3 regions of the Pseudoalteromonas porphyrae genome follow, and region 3 is predicted to be linked to each of the others. Evidence: predicted binding sites of a transcription regulator. Region 3 holds the regulator's gene; each other region holds the start of a gene.
What was found. Region 3 encodes MetJ, which represses methionine synthesis genes. Its sites were predicted from a motif close to TAGACGTCTAGACGTCTA; they were not measured.
Positions count from the first base shown of each region.

Region 1: the regulator MetJ is predicted to act here: its motif matches at 1,748-1,765, upstream of ADS77_RS13275 (methylenetetrahydrofolate reductase).
Region 2: the regulator MetJ is predicted to act here: its motif matches at 1,695-1,712, upstream of metE (5-methyltetrahydropteroyltriglutamate--homocysteine S-methyltransferase).

Region 1 is NZ_LHPH01000015.1:24,553-28,774, reverse strand. Features, by position in the region: gene ADS77_RS22730 (GAF domain-containing protein) at 1-288, shown strand, start outside; gene ADS77_RS22725 (GGDEF domain-containing protein) at 263-736, shown strand; gene ADS77_RS13275 (methylenetetrahydrofolate reductase) at 747-1,703, opposite strand; gene ADS77_RS13270 (M16 family metallopeptidase) at 2,227-4,222, shown strand, end outside.
Region 2 is NZ_LHPH01000009.1:52,735-56,956, forward strand. Features, by position in the region: gene ADS77_RS09835 (YdcF family protein) at 1-682, opposite strand, end outside; gene ADS77_RS09840 (LysR family transcriptional regulator) at 735-1,622, opposite strand; gene metE (5-methyltetrahydropteroyltriglutamate--homocysteine S-methyltransferase) at 1,913-4,186, shown strand.
Region 3 is NZ_LHPH01000014.1:22,179-26,400, reverse strand. Features, by position in the region: gene metL (bifunctional aspartate kinase/homoserine dehydrogenase II) at 1-180, opposite strand, end outside; gene metB (cystathionine gamma-synthase) at 187-1,449, opposite strand; gene metJ (met regulon transcriptional regulator MetJ) at 1,647-1,967, shown strand; gene ADS77_RS12760 (malic enzyme-like NAD(P)-binding protein) at 2,068-3,309, opposite strand; gene rpmE (50S ribosomal protein L31) at 4,174-4,222, opposite strand, start outside.

The DNA.
Region 1 (4,222 bases), on a different contig from region 3:
CATTCCCTCTATGTTAATAATGCCAGTAATGATGAATATTGGCACGACAACCCTGAAGTAAGCAAAGATGGGTTTGAATCTTATTTAGGCTTGCCTATTCATTGGCCCAATGGGGATGTTTTTGGCACTTTGTGTGTGATGGATTTTGAGCAGACAGATTATCAGCGAAATTACTTAGAGTTGATAAAACAATTACGGGATATGATTGAAGATGATTTATTCATGGTTAATAGTTTTGTGCAAATGCGCGAAATAGCCATGCTTGATCCCCCTTACTCATATTTATAATCGGCGTGCAGTAAGTATTCTTTCTCAGCAAAAGCTAAATTTAGCGCAAAGGTTAGGTTTTGAGGTCTGTTGTCTATTTATCGATGTAAATGATTTTAAGTTACTAAACGATACGCATGGCCATGAGGTAGGTGATAAAGCATTGGTTGCATTAGCCGCAACGCTTAAAGAGTGCTTAAGAGAGGCTGATATAATAGGCCGCTTGGGGGGAGATGAATTTGTGGTTGTATTACAAACAAATGATACCAATGAACCACTTCAAATAAAGGCTAAGATAGTTCAAGGGTATAATGCTCAATTAGCTAAGCTGTCTTTACCACCGTTGAGTATTAGTATTGGTTATGGATTTGCTGAGCACACCAAAGAAACGTTTGAAATACTACTCAATAAAGCCGATAAAGACATGTATAAAAATAAATTGGCGTTTAAAGCTGGGCAATTACTTTAAACGTAAGTTGTTAGGCTATTTGTTTTTCAGCTAAATTAAGTTCCATAGTCGCTTTTAATAAACGGTATAGGTTTATTGATGCGTCGATTTCTTCTTTGCGGTTAGTTAAGCTTTCAATATTTAAACCTAACGGCACCTCTAAATGTGCACAGCTTTTTAAGATCAAGTCTAAATTTTCGCGGCAAATACGCACAGACTCACTTAATGGGTTGTGCGAATCTAGCATGCGCCACTTTGTCGCTTCAGGCACTGATATACCTAACCACTCCATAAAGTCTAAGGTTTTTTCACTACCACACGGTGTAAACGTTAGGATAATGCGTTTTGGCTCAATATCTTGTGCTTTACAGCTACGTACATAACTGGTAATTAAATCAATGGTTGCTTGCGCGTCGTATACGGCTTGTGAGATAAAAAATTGACACCCTTGCGCCGTTTTCTCAAGCAGACGTTCATGTTCATTTCGCTTACTTGCATGACGTTCTGCAATCGTAACACCGCCTAAAAAGAAATCTTGCTGCTGTTCACTTAGGGTTTTATAAGCGTTAGGTAAGCTTAATTTAATATCGCCAGCAGACGATGGGCTACCTACTAGCACTAAGTTTTTTAAATCAAATTTTTCCTTCGTTTCGCTTAACCAATCTTTAAATTCAGCCACCCCGCGTTGTGCCACACTTTTATAAGTGATGACATCTTGGTGTGATAACTTACGTAACAAGTGACTGTACTCACGCGGGTCGACCGTTTGTTTAAAAGGGAATGGCCGTGGTTTTTCTGTGCGACTGCTTTCATCTTGAATGTCGTATATGATGACACCATCGTATTCAATTTCATGTAAACGAGCTAAAAGCTTTTGTGCAATGGTTTCAAGCTGAGTTTCATCAGTTCCAATACGTGGCGGAGTTGTACCAATTAAATACACGCCTTGATTGGTATCTTCGATTTTCTCTTGCAGTGATAAAGCCATAACTCTCATTCCAGCTGTTTAGATGTCTATGCCAAACAATATAACAGCCATTTAGACGTCTAGATAGATTTTTTTAATGAAAGTTATTCAATTAATATGAAATTTATTCATGTTTGGCATGTAACTGAGTTTGTATATATACCCAAGCCACCTCAATATGTAGGATTCAGCGTTTCACAGGGGCTTAATATCAAGGCGTTACTTCGTAATAATGGCGATCCCTTTTAAGGAGTAACAACGCAGAAAGTAAGTGCCGGTGAAACGCCCAAAGGATTGGTTTAAAAGCGATTTATACTGCGTTACCTTTGTAATGGATTGATTTTGATAAGGGAATAACCATTGCCTGTAATCAATGCCTTGCCTAAATCGCTTTTAATTCCAACTGAAACTCATATCTTCAGGTGATTTGGGTATACACAACTGTTTACATAAATAGCTGCGCTAGGGCTCTCATATCTGCTCGCTTTATTGCATAATAAAATGACTAAAAACAAGAAATTTATTCAACTAACAAGGGATAGCAATGAAATTTAAATTATTAGCAACAAGCCTCGCGGTGACACTTGCACTAAGTGGTTGTGCGAGTAACTCAGGTTCAACTATGGTGAAAGAGGTTGAAATAACACAAACGGCTGCTAAAGCTGCAAATGATCGTGTGTTTTCACAAGACTACTTACTTGAAGAGTTAGAGAATGGTTTACGCGTCATGGTTGTTAAAACTGACTACCCTGATGTTGTTTCATTACAAATACCTGTCTCTGTCGGTTCACGTAATGAAGTTGAAGCAGGAAAAACCGGTTTTGCACACTTTTTTGAGCACATGATGTTCAAAGGATCTGAAAAATTTCCGCAAGATGTATATTCAGATATTTTAAAAAACTCAGGCGTAGATAACCGCGCGTATACAACAAATGATTATACTAACTACCATTTAAATTTCTCTAAGCAGCATCTTGATAAAGTGCTTGAGATCGAAGCTGATATTTTTCAAAACTTAAAGTATTCAGAAGAGCAGTTCCGTACCGAAGCATTAACTGTTAAAGGTGAGTACCTTAAAAATAATGCCAGCCCAGTACGCAAGTTACTTTCAGCTGTTCGTAATGAAGCATTCGAAAAACACACTTATAAACATACCACAATGGGCTTTTTTGAAGACATTGAAGCGATGCCCGATCAAATGGCCTATGGTAAAGAGTTTTTTGAGAAGTTTTATAAGCCTGAATATGTATCGTTAGTGATTGTGGGGGATGTCGATCCGCAAGAGACTATGGCAATGGTTAAAAAACATTGGGGTCAGTGGCAAAAGGGCGACTATGTTGCCGATATACCAACCGAGCCAAAACAACAAGCTGCTAAATATGTACATGAGCAAAATGAAGGCTTACCAGGGCATTGGTTGTTAGTGTCTTATAAAGGGGCAGCTTGGGAACCTAAGAAAAAAGACAGAGCTGCACTTGATCTTCTCTCTCAGCTTTATTTTTCAAGCAACTCAGAGCTATATCAAGAGTTAGTTGTTAACAAACAAATTGCTAGCCAAATGTTTAGCTACAACCCAGACACTAAAGATCCGGGTTTACTCCATGTGTTTGTAAAAGTTGAAAATGAAGAAGATTTAGCGAAAGCCCGCGAAGCAATTAATAATACTTATGCAAAAGCTCGTACAGAATTAGTTGATAGTCAAAAGTTAGCTGATTTAAAATCGAACCTTAAGTACAGCTTTATTAATGGTTTAGATTCATCTCAATCAATCGCATCAACACTTGCAAGTTACATGCATTTTGAGCGAGACCCTGAAGTTGTTAATCAGCTATATGCAACCGCTGACAGTATCAGTGCGCAAGATATTCAAAGCATTGCTAATAAATATTTTATAGATAGCAGCCGTACAACCGTAACTATGTCTGCACTTGATAAAATTGCAGGGTTTGATCAAGAGGTTGATTTAAATACCTTAGTTGCTAGTCAGCAAACGGTTAAAGAACGCCATTTTAATGTGCTTGATAAAACCAATAGCTCACCACTGATTGATGTAAATTGGTTATTTCATACTGGCGCTGCGGCAGACCCTAAAGGTCAAAAAGGCGTAGCAGCACTAACAGCAGCAATGCTTGCACAAGGTGGCTCAGAATCTAAGAGCTATAACGATATCAAACAAGCGCTTTATCCACTGGCTGGCAGCTTTGGTTACCAATTAGATAAAGAAATGATTTCATTGCAAGGGCGTGTTCATAAAGATAATGCAGCAAAATGGTATGCGCTTGTAAGTGAGCAGTTACTTAACCCCGGTTTTAGAGAAGATGACTTTAAACGTTTAAAGAAAGAACTGATTGACGGCATTAAATCGGGCCTAAAAGCGTCTAACGATGAAGAGCTAGGTAAAGAAGTGCTTTATCACAAACTATATCAAGGCCACCCTTATGAAAGTTATAACTATGGTGACTTATCTGATCTAGAAGCGTTAACATTAAATGATGTAAAGGCGTTTTATGCTAAAGAATTTACTCAAGCCAAGCTTACAG
Region 2 (4,222 bases), on a different contig from region 3:
AGAGTACATTTACATTAGGGACATACTGTTTATGGACAGGCCAAGCAGAGTAATCATAAAAGTCAGTCGCAGCGGGTATTACATCAACCCCTTGTGCGTTAAATAAATCTTTTGCACGGCGCATATGGCTCGATGATGTGACTAACGCAACTTTAAAATCCACAAGTGCAGGCGCTAAAAATTTAGCTTCGTCGGCGGTGTCCATGGCTGCTGGGTTTTGCTTTATACGGTTAGCTTTTACTCCAAGGCTAATCGCTGTTTGCTGCATTAAATGACTATTGGTGACTTTGCCGTAGCCCCCACCTGAAACAATAAGCTGTGCGTGTGGATAAAGATACGCAAGCCTTATGCCTTCTACTAAACGACTTTTTGCACAATTACCCAGCTGGCTATTCGCACTGAGGTTTGGGTTTGGTATTAGATCGCAGCCAAGTACCACTATCTTGTCTATTTTTGAATGATTTTTAGAATTAAATACATATTGAAGTTGCGTGGAAGGATCGACTATTTTTTGGCCCATAAACGGTGTGCTGATCAGCATTAGCGCGCAAGTAACGAGTAAGCCAGAAAATGCGGCGACTTTGTTGTTACGCAAAGCTATCAAAAAGCACAAAGCACATATTAGGCCGAACAAGGGCAGTGGCATGAGCATTGCGCCGAGGATTTTTTTAAGTTCAAACATCACAGTAGCATCAGTAAAAGAGTTTTACGTATGCTACTGGGTTCGCTTGATTTTATCGACCGTTATTTAACTTGCAGGTATTTAAAAAGTGGCGATAAACCGGGTTATCCCGCATATTCTTTTTCATTGCAAGGTACATGGGGCGAGTGAGCCCTAATGCGCCAAGGGGAATCGATTTGATTAAACCTTGGCTCTCATAAGGCGTTACTAGCCAATCTGGTAATGCCGCAACGCCCATACCCGCACTGACAAGTTGAAAAATAAGTAAGCCTTGCTCTACGTTTTTTAAGGTGCCGTCAAAACGTGCATTTTGAATAAAGTGCTTAAATATATCTTGGCGTTCGCGTGGAATTGGGTATGAAATAATGGTTTCGTTTTTCAAATCCAGTGCAGTAACGTACGCTTTTTTTGCCAGCTCATGATCGGGGGCAACAATCAGCTTAAGTTTAAAGTCAAATAAATGTGCGTATTCAAGTTTATCGGGTTCACGGATATCAGAGGTAAGCACTAGATCCAACTCGTCGCTTAATAGATCAGGGATTGCGTCGTAGCTAAAGCCACGTTCATAATCTACTTTAATATCAGGCCAAAAGTTATTAAATTCTTTAATCGTGGGTAATAGCCAATGAAAACAAGCATGGCATTCAACACTTAATCTTAACTGCGAAATCGGCTGGTTAAGGCTTTCCTTTAGTCGGCATTTTGTCGCTTCAACGCGGGGTAGTACTTCACTCGCTAGTTCAAGCAATAGCATACCTTGGGGTGTAAACCGCACAGGCTGAGTTTTACGTTCAAATAACTGGCAATCAAGCTTGTTTTCTAAATCTTTAATCTGATGAGATAAAGCTGATTGAGTTAAAAATAGTTCGCGGGCGGTATTCACCAAAGAGCCGGTTTCTTTTAAGGTCGCAATGGTCTTTAAATGTTTTACATCAATCATCTTTAATAATTCTCATGGTATAAGTGAGGTTAACTCAGATTGCAGACATAATACGCCTTTATTGAAGATGCTTCAACGTCTAGATGGCTAAATAATGTCATTTGTTTTACTTAACGTTTACAACTTCACTATAGCATCAAATTTGACAGCGTTGTCATTATATTTATTCTGATTTATAAAAATATTTATATGAAATTACCTCAAGTTAAATAGGAGGAAGCATCAATTGTGTAATGTAAGGGAGAGGTGTAAGTTTTTAGCCATCTAAATAGCTAAATGGAGTTTTTAACATGGCACAATTACATAACTTAGGTTTTCCTCGTATAGGCACAAAACGCGAGCTTAAATTTGCAGTCGAATCATATTGGGCAGGTAAAATCAGCCAAGCAGAGTTACTTGAGAAAGGTAAAACGATCCGCGCAAAAAACTGGGCGCTACAAGCCGATGCAGGCATTGAGTTATTACCAGTTGGCGACTTTGCTTGGTATGACCATGTGTTGTCAACCTCATTACTCATCGGCGCTGTACCTAAGCGGCATCAAAAAACAGACGGTAGCGTTGATCTTGATACGTTATTTCGCATCGGCCGTGGTCGAGCGCCAACCGGTTGTTCATGTGCAGCCAGTGAAATGACGAAATGGTTTAATACGAATTATCACTATATAGTGCCAGAGCTTAGCAGTGATCAGCAGTTTGAATTAGCCTGGACTGAGTTATTTGAGCAAGTTACCCATGCACACGCATTAGGCCATAATGCAAAAGTGGTGTTAGTTGGCCCTGTAACTTACCTTTACTTAGCAAAATGTGTGGGCAGAGAATTTGATAAATTAAGCCTACTTGAAAAACTGTTGCCAGTGTATCAACAAGTCCTAGTAAAGCTAGCGCGCCAAGGTGTTCAGTGGGTACAAATAGATGAACCTATTCTTGCTCTTGAGTTGTCTGATGATTACCGCCATGCATTAAAAGCAAGTTTTAACACACTTGCAGGTCAAGGTGTAAAGTTGTTACTGGCTAGTTATTTTGACTCTGTGAGTGCTTACTATGATGATATAGCTGCTTATCCAGTTGACGGTGTACATTTTGATTGTGTTGCAGCTAAAGTCGATTTTACACAGATTGATTCGTTATTGAGCGCTGATCAAGTTCTATCATTAGGTGTAGTTAATGGCCGTAATATTTGGCGTGCAGACCTCGATGCGGTATTTTCCACGATAAAAGACATTGCAACAAAGCGTGGCGATAATTTATGGCTTGCTCCGTCATGTTCTTTATTACACACGCCAGTTGATTTAGAGCAAGAAGAAAAGCTTGATGATGAGTTACGCTCCTGGCTTGCTTTCGCAAAACAAAAAGGCCAAGAGCTGTCATTGTTAAAAGCAGCACTTGAGATCAATGATAACCGTGATTTAGTTACTTACTCAGCGCCTGTAAAAGCACGTTTAACATCAACACGTGTCAATAATGCAGTAGTGCAGCAACGAGTAAGTGCGTTAACCGTAAAAGAGGGGAAGCGTGAGAATGTATTTGCTCAGCGAATTGAAAAACAACATGGAGCACTTAACTTACCATTATTACCGACAACCACGATAGGTTCATTCCCACAAACACAGGCTATCCGTAAAGCGCGTCGTGATTTTAAAGCCGGTGAATTATCTGCCACTGACTATCAAAATCAAATGGAAGCCGAAATCCGCTACGCAGTAGAAGAGCAAGAAGCGCTTGATTTAGATGTATTAGTACATGGTGAAGCTGAGCGTAATGACATGGTTGAATATTTTGGTGAACTGCTTGAAGGTTTTGCTTTTACCCAGTTTGGTTGGGTGCAAAGCTATGGCTCTCGCTGTGTGAAGCCGCCGGTTATCTGGGGAGATGTCTCACGCGAAAAAGCAATGACGGTTCAGTGGACTCAATACGCGCAGTCGCTTACCAGTAAAAAAATGAAAGGCATGCTAACAGGCCCTGTCACTATTTTGTTTTGGTCATTTATTCGTGATGATTTAGATAAACCAAGCATTGCAAATCAAATAGCACTTGCGCTGCGTGATGAAGTGGTGGATTTACAAAATGCGGGCATTGAGATAATTCAAATTGATGAACCTGCATTTCGTGAAGGTATGCCACTCAAAGCCACCCAATGGCAAGACTATTTAGAGTGGGCAGCGTATGCATTTAGAGTGTCAGCCAGTGGTGTGAAAAACGAAACACAAATTCATACGCACATGTGTTACGCGGAATTTAACGGTATTATTGCCGCTATTGCGGATATGGATGCCGATGTGATCACTATTGAAACATCACGCTCAAACATGGAGCTACTAGATGCATTTGAAAACTTTGATTACCCAAATGATATAGGCCCTGGTGTATACGATATTCACACACCAAACGTGCCAGATACTGCATGGATCAAAGCGTTAATCCACAAAGCCGCGCGTAAAATACCCGTTGAGCGTTTGTGGGTGAATCCAGATTGTGGTTTAAAAACACGTGGATGGGAAGAAACCCGCCAAGCACTTGATAACATGGTTAAAGCGACTAAAGAACTGCGTGAAGAACTAAAGTAAACGCTTAAAGTAAACCTCTTTACGCTGTTAAGCCCT
Region 3 (4,222 bases):
TTGATCACCTTGCTGATAACTTTGCCATAACTTAACCAACGTATTGGTTGTTTTACCTGCTGCCGACACAACGACACAGTCACCTGCTTCGGTGTGTGCTAAAATAATATTTGCTACGGCTTGATAACGCTCCGCGGAGCTTAAGCTTGAACCGCCAAATTTATGAACTATATTTACCATTTTCTATTACCACAAAGCCGTATGTGCAGGCGTTAATTTGAATGAATTTGTTTGCTCTGTACTTTGCTGCGTCGAGTTACTCTTAGTAGTCGTCGAACTACAATTACCTTGGCCTGGCTTAACTTTGTTAAACACACGTTCTAAATCAGCAACTAAGTCTTTTACATCTTCAATACCCACCGAAATTCTGATTAACGTATCACCCACACCCGCCTCTAAGCGAGCTGTTGCATCCATACCAGCATGAGTCATCGTTGCAGGGTGACATATTAGGCTTTCTACACCGCCTAACGATTCCGCTAAACTGAATTCTTCTAGGCTCGTTAAAAATGCTGCTGCATCATTTACATCACCAGCAATATCAAAACTTACCATGCCACCAAAACCACGTTGTTGTTGTTTTGCTAACTGATGTTGTGGATGAGATTCTAAACCAGGGTAATATACTTGGCTCACATAGGGTGAACTTTCTAAATATTGCGCAATGATAAAGGCATTTTCTTGGTGCTGACGTAAACGTACATTTAAAGTCCGCAGGCCACGTAATGTTAAATAACTATCAAATGGTGCACCTGTAATACCAATATTATTTGCCCACCAAGCAAGCTCGTCACCCAGCTCTTGTGTTGCTGCAATGACAGCGCCGCCAACAACATCGGAGTGGCCATTAATATATTTAGTGGTTGAATGCACAACAATATCAACACCAAATTCAATTGGGTTTTGTAAGGCCGGTGATAAAAACGTGTTATCTGCGCCAACTAAAGCGCCGCACTGCTTTGCAATTGTCGTAATCGCTTTAATATCAGTTAAACGTAAAATTGGGTTGCTTGGTGTTTCAATCCAAATTAGCTTAGGTTTAATCTCAAGTATTTTTTGATGGTTTTCAGCGTTTGTTAAATCTAGAACCACTAATTTTAATAAGCCGCGCTTTTCAAGCGAAGTAAACAAACGGTAGCTGCCGCCATAACAGTCATGTGGAATGACTAACGTATCATCACTATTTAGTAATTGTGTTGCTAAATGTACTGCCGCCATGCCGGTAGCAGTTATAATGCCTTTGGCACCGCCTTCAAGCTTTGCGAGTGTTTCGCCAAGTAAATCACGATTAGGATTACCGCTACGGCCATAATCATATTCGCGCTTAGTATCAAAATCGGCAAATGAATAGGTGGTCGATAGGTGGATAGGAGGCACAACAGCACCGTGATGTTTATCAGCATCAATGCCATTACGTACTGCGATTGTCGCTTTATTTTTTTTGCTCATACCGTCACCTATATTAACTGGATGTTTAGACGTCTAAAAGGTTAGATGATCAAATTTAAGAAGTCAAAACATTTATACCCCTAGATGGCTAAATAACTAGTATTTGACTATCTTTTTTAAAACGATAGAATTTCCGCATCTTTGCGCTACAAAATGGTCGCGCAAACAATTAACAACCTGAGGCAACGATACATCTTATGGCTAAATGGAATGGTGAATATATTCACCCATATGCAGAACACGGGAAAAAATCAGAACAAGTTAAGAAGATCACCGTTTCGATCCCGTTAAATGTATTAAAGGTTTTAACTGATGAGCGTACTCGCCGTCAAATTAATAACCTTAGACATGCAACAAATAGTGAATTACTTTGCGAAGCATTTTTACACGCATTTACTGGCCAACCATTGCCAAACGATGAAGACTTACGTAAAGATAATCCAGAAAAAGTACCAGAAGAAGTTAAAAAGATTATGCAAGAGATGGGTTTAGAAGTGCCTATCCTGAATGAAGACTGATCTTCACCTGTAAATAACGTGCACCTGTTTCAGGCAATGATTTGGATACAAAAAACCTCAATTCAGTGAATTGAGGTTTTTTATTGCCAAATAGTGCCTATTACGCCATATAGTTTTCAGGCATATCAATTTGTGCAACACCTGAATCAATAGCCGCTTGCGCCACTGCTTTTGCAATGCGCGGTAATAAACGCGGGTCCATTGGTTTAGGGATAATATACTGTGGTCCAAATTCAAGTTTATCAACACCTGCTGCTTTTAATACTTCAGCAGGCACTGGCTCTTTAGTAATACTGCGAATTGCCTCAACTGCGGCAATTTTCATTTCATCATTTATTTTGCTCGCACGTACGTCTAATGCACCACGAAAAATAAACGGGAAACACAACACGTTATTTACTTGATTTGGATAATCAGAACGACCCGTTGCCATAATCAAATCATCGCGCGCACCATGAGCAAGCGCAGGTGCAATTTCTGGATCTGGGTTTGAACATGCAAAAACAACTGGCCTATCAGCCATCAGCTTAAGATCTTCCGGTGCAAGCAGGTTCGGTCCTGATACACCAACAAATACATCAGCATCAGCAATAACATCTTGCAAAGTGCGCTTATCTGTATTGTTAGCAAACAACTGTTTATATTCATTTAAGTCATCACGACGCGTATGAATAACACCTTTACGATCAAGCATATAAATGTGCTCACGCAATGCGCCACACTTAATTAATAGCTCCATACATGCAACAGCGGCCGCACCGGCACCCAAACAAACGATAATCGCATCTTCAATGCTTTTACCCTGCACTTCAAGTGCGTTAATCATACCTGCAGCAGTTACAATAGCTGTACCGTGTTGATCATCATGAAACACTGGAATACTACAGCGCTCAATCAATGCTTTTTCAATTTCAAAACACTCTGGGGCTTTAATATCTTCTAGGTTGATACCACCAAAAGTATCAGCAATATTTGCAACGGTATTGATGAAATCTTCTGTGGTTGTGTGTTTTACTTCAATATCAATTGAGTCAAGGCCAGCAAAGCGTTTAAACAACAAAGCTTTGCCTTCCATAACTGGTTTTGAAGCAAGAGGTCCTAAATTACCTAGGCCTAAAATAGCAGTACCATTGGTAATTACTGCAACCATATTACCTTTGCCAGTATATTTATAAGCATTAGCTGGATCTGCGGCAATTTCACGCACAGGCTCAGCCACACCAGGGCTATAAGCTAGAGCGAGATCTTGTACGGTTTCGGCTGGCTTAGTAAGCTCAACACTGATTTTTCCTGGAACGGGGTGCGAATGGTAATGTAAAGCTTGTTCACGAAAGTCTGACATAACGCGATTTTATCCTGCAAGTAAGTTAAAAGTGAGAGTAAGCAGTTCTATTCTATAGTCTGTATCTTGGAACGATACCTATATTACAATTAAATTCAAGCAATATCAGGTCTATCCTGTTATAAGCTAGATCTGTTAATTTTATGCGTTTTATCGACCAGTTTTGTAAAAAAACCTCAAAATCCAGCAATAACACGCCAAGAAAGCATCAAAAAACCTGTTCTAAAATCATCTAAATAGTACTTTATTACACCTAAAATACACATTCCCTATAAAAGATATAAATATACGACGTTAGCGTCATTTAGGCTCATTAAATGACTTTTTATCAACATAACATCAATTAATTAAACAAAATATATTACTGAATATAGTTAAAATCTAACTGTTTGTCTGTTATTTAGTGGCTATAGTCACTATAAAAACTAAAAATGATGGTTACTTTAGGCAGGGGTAAAAAAGGGTGAATTTAACCGCTGATACTTGGGCGTGTTATCCTTTGTGGATTGAAATTTGTTCAATCTAGGGGCGATTTAATCGCGGCGCGAGGTTTGAAATCGAGTGGGCTAAGTAAAAACCGAGCAAAGCTTCCGCGTCCTGCTCACGCCCCTTGCCTACCCCCATGTAGGTAACAAAGAGTTAATCGCCCCAAGGAATAACTCTTTGGGCAGCGCATGTTTGGCATTTATACTGCGTTATCGCCTATTTGTGGGGAACACCACACTACTATAGGCGCTGCCTTGCTTAAATACCAAACATGCTGCAAAATTAATCACGAAAGGTCACACGCCCTAACCAGTTTTAATTAAATTGCAGGCATAAAAAAAGCACCCTAAGGTGCTTTTTCCGACACAACAGCAATAATTACTTGCTGCTAAGTGCACCGAAACGCTTGTTAAAGCGATCAACACGG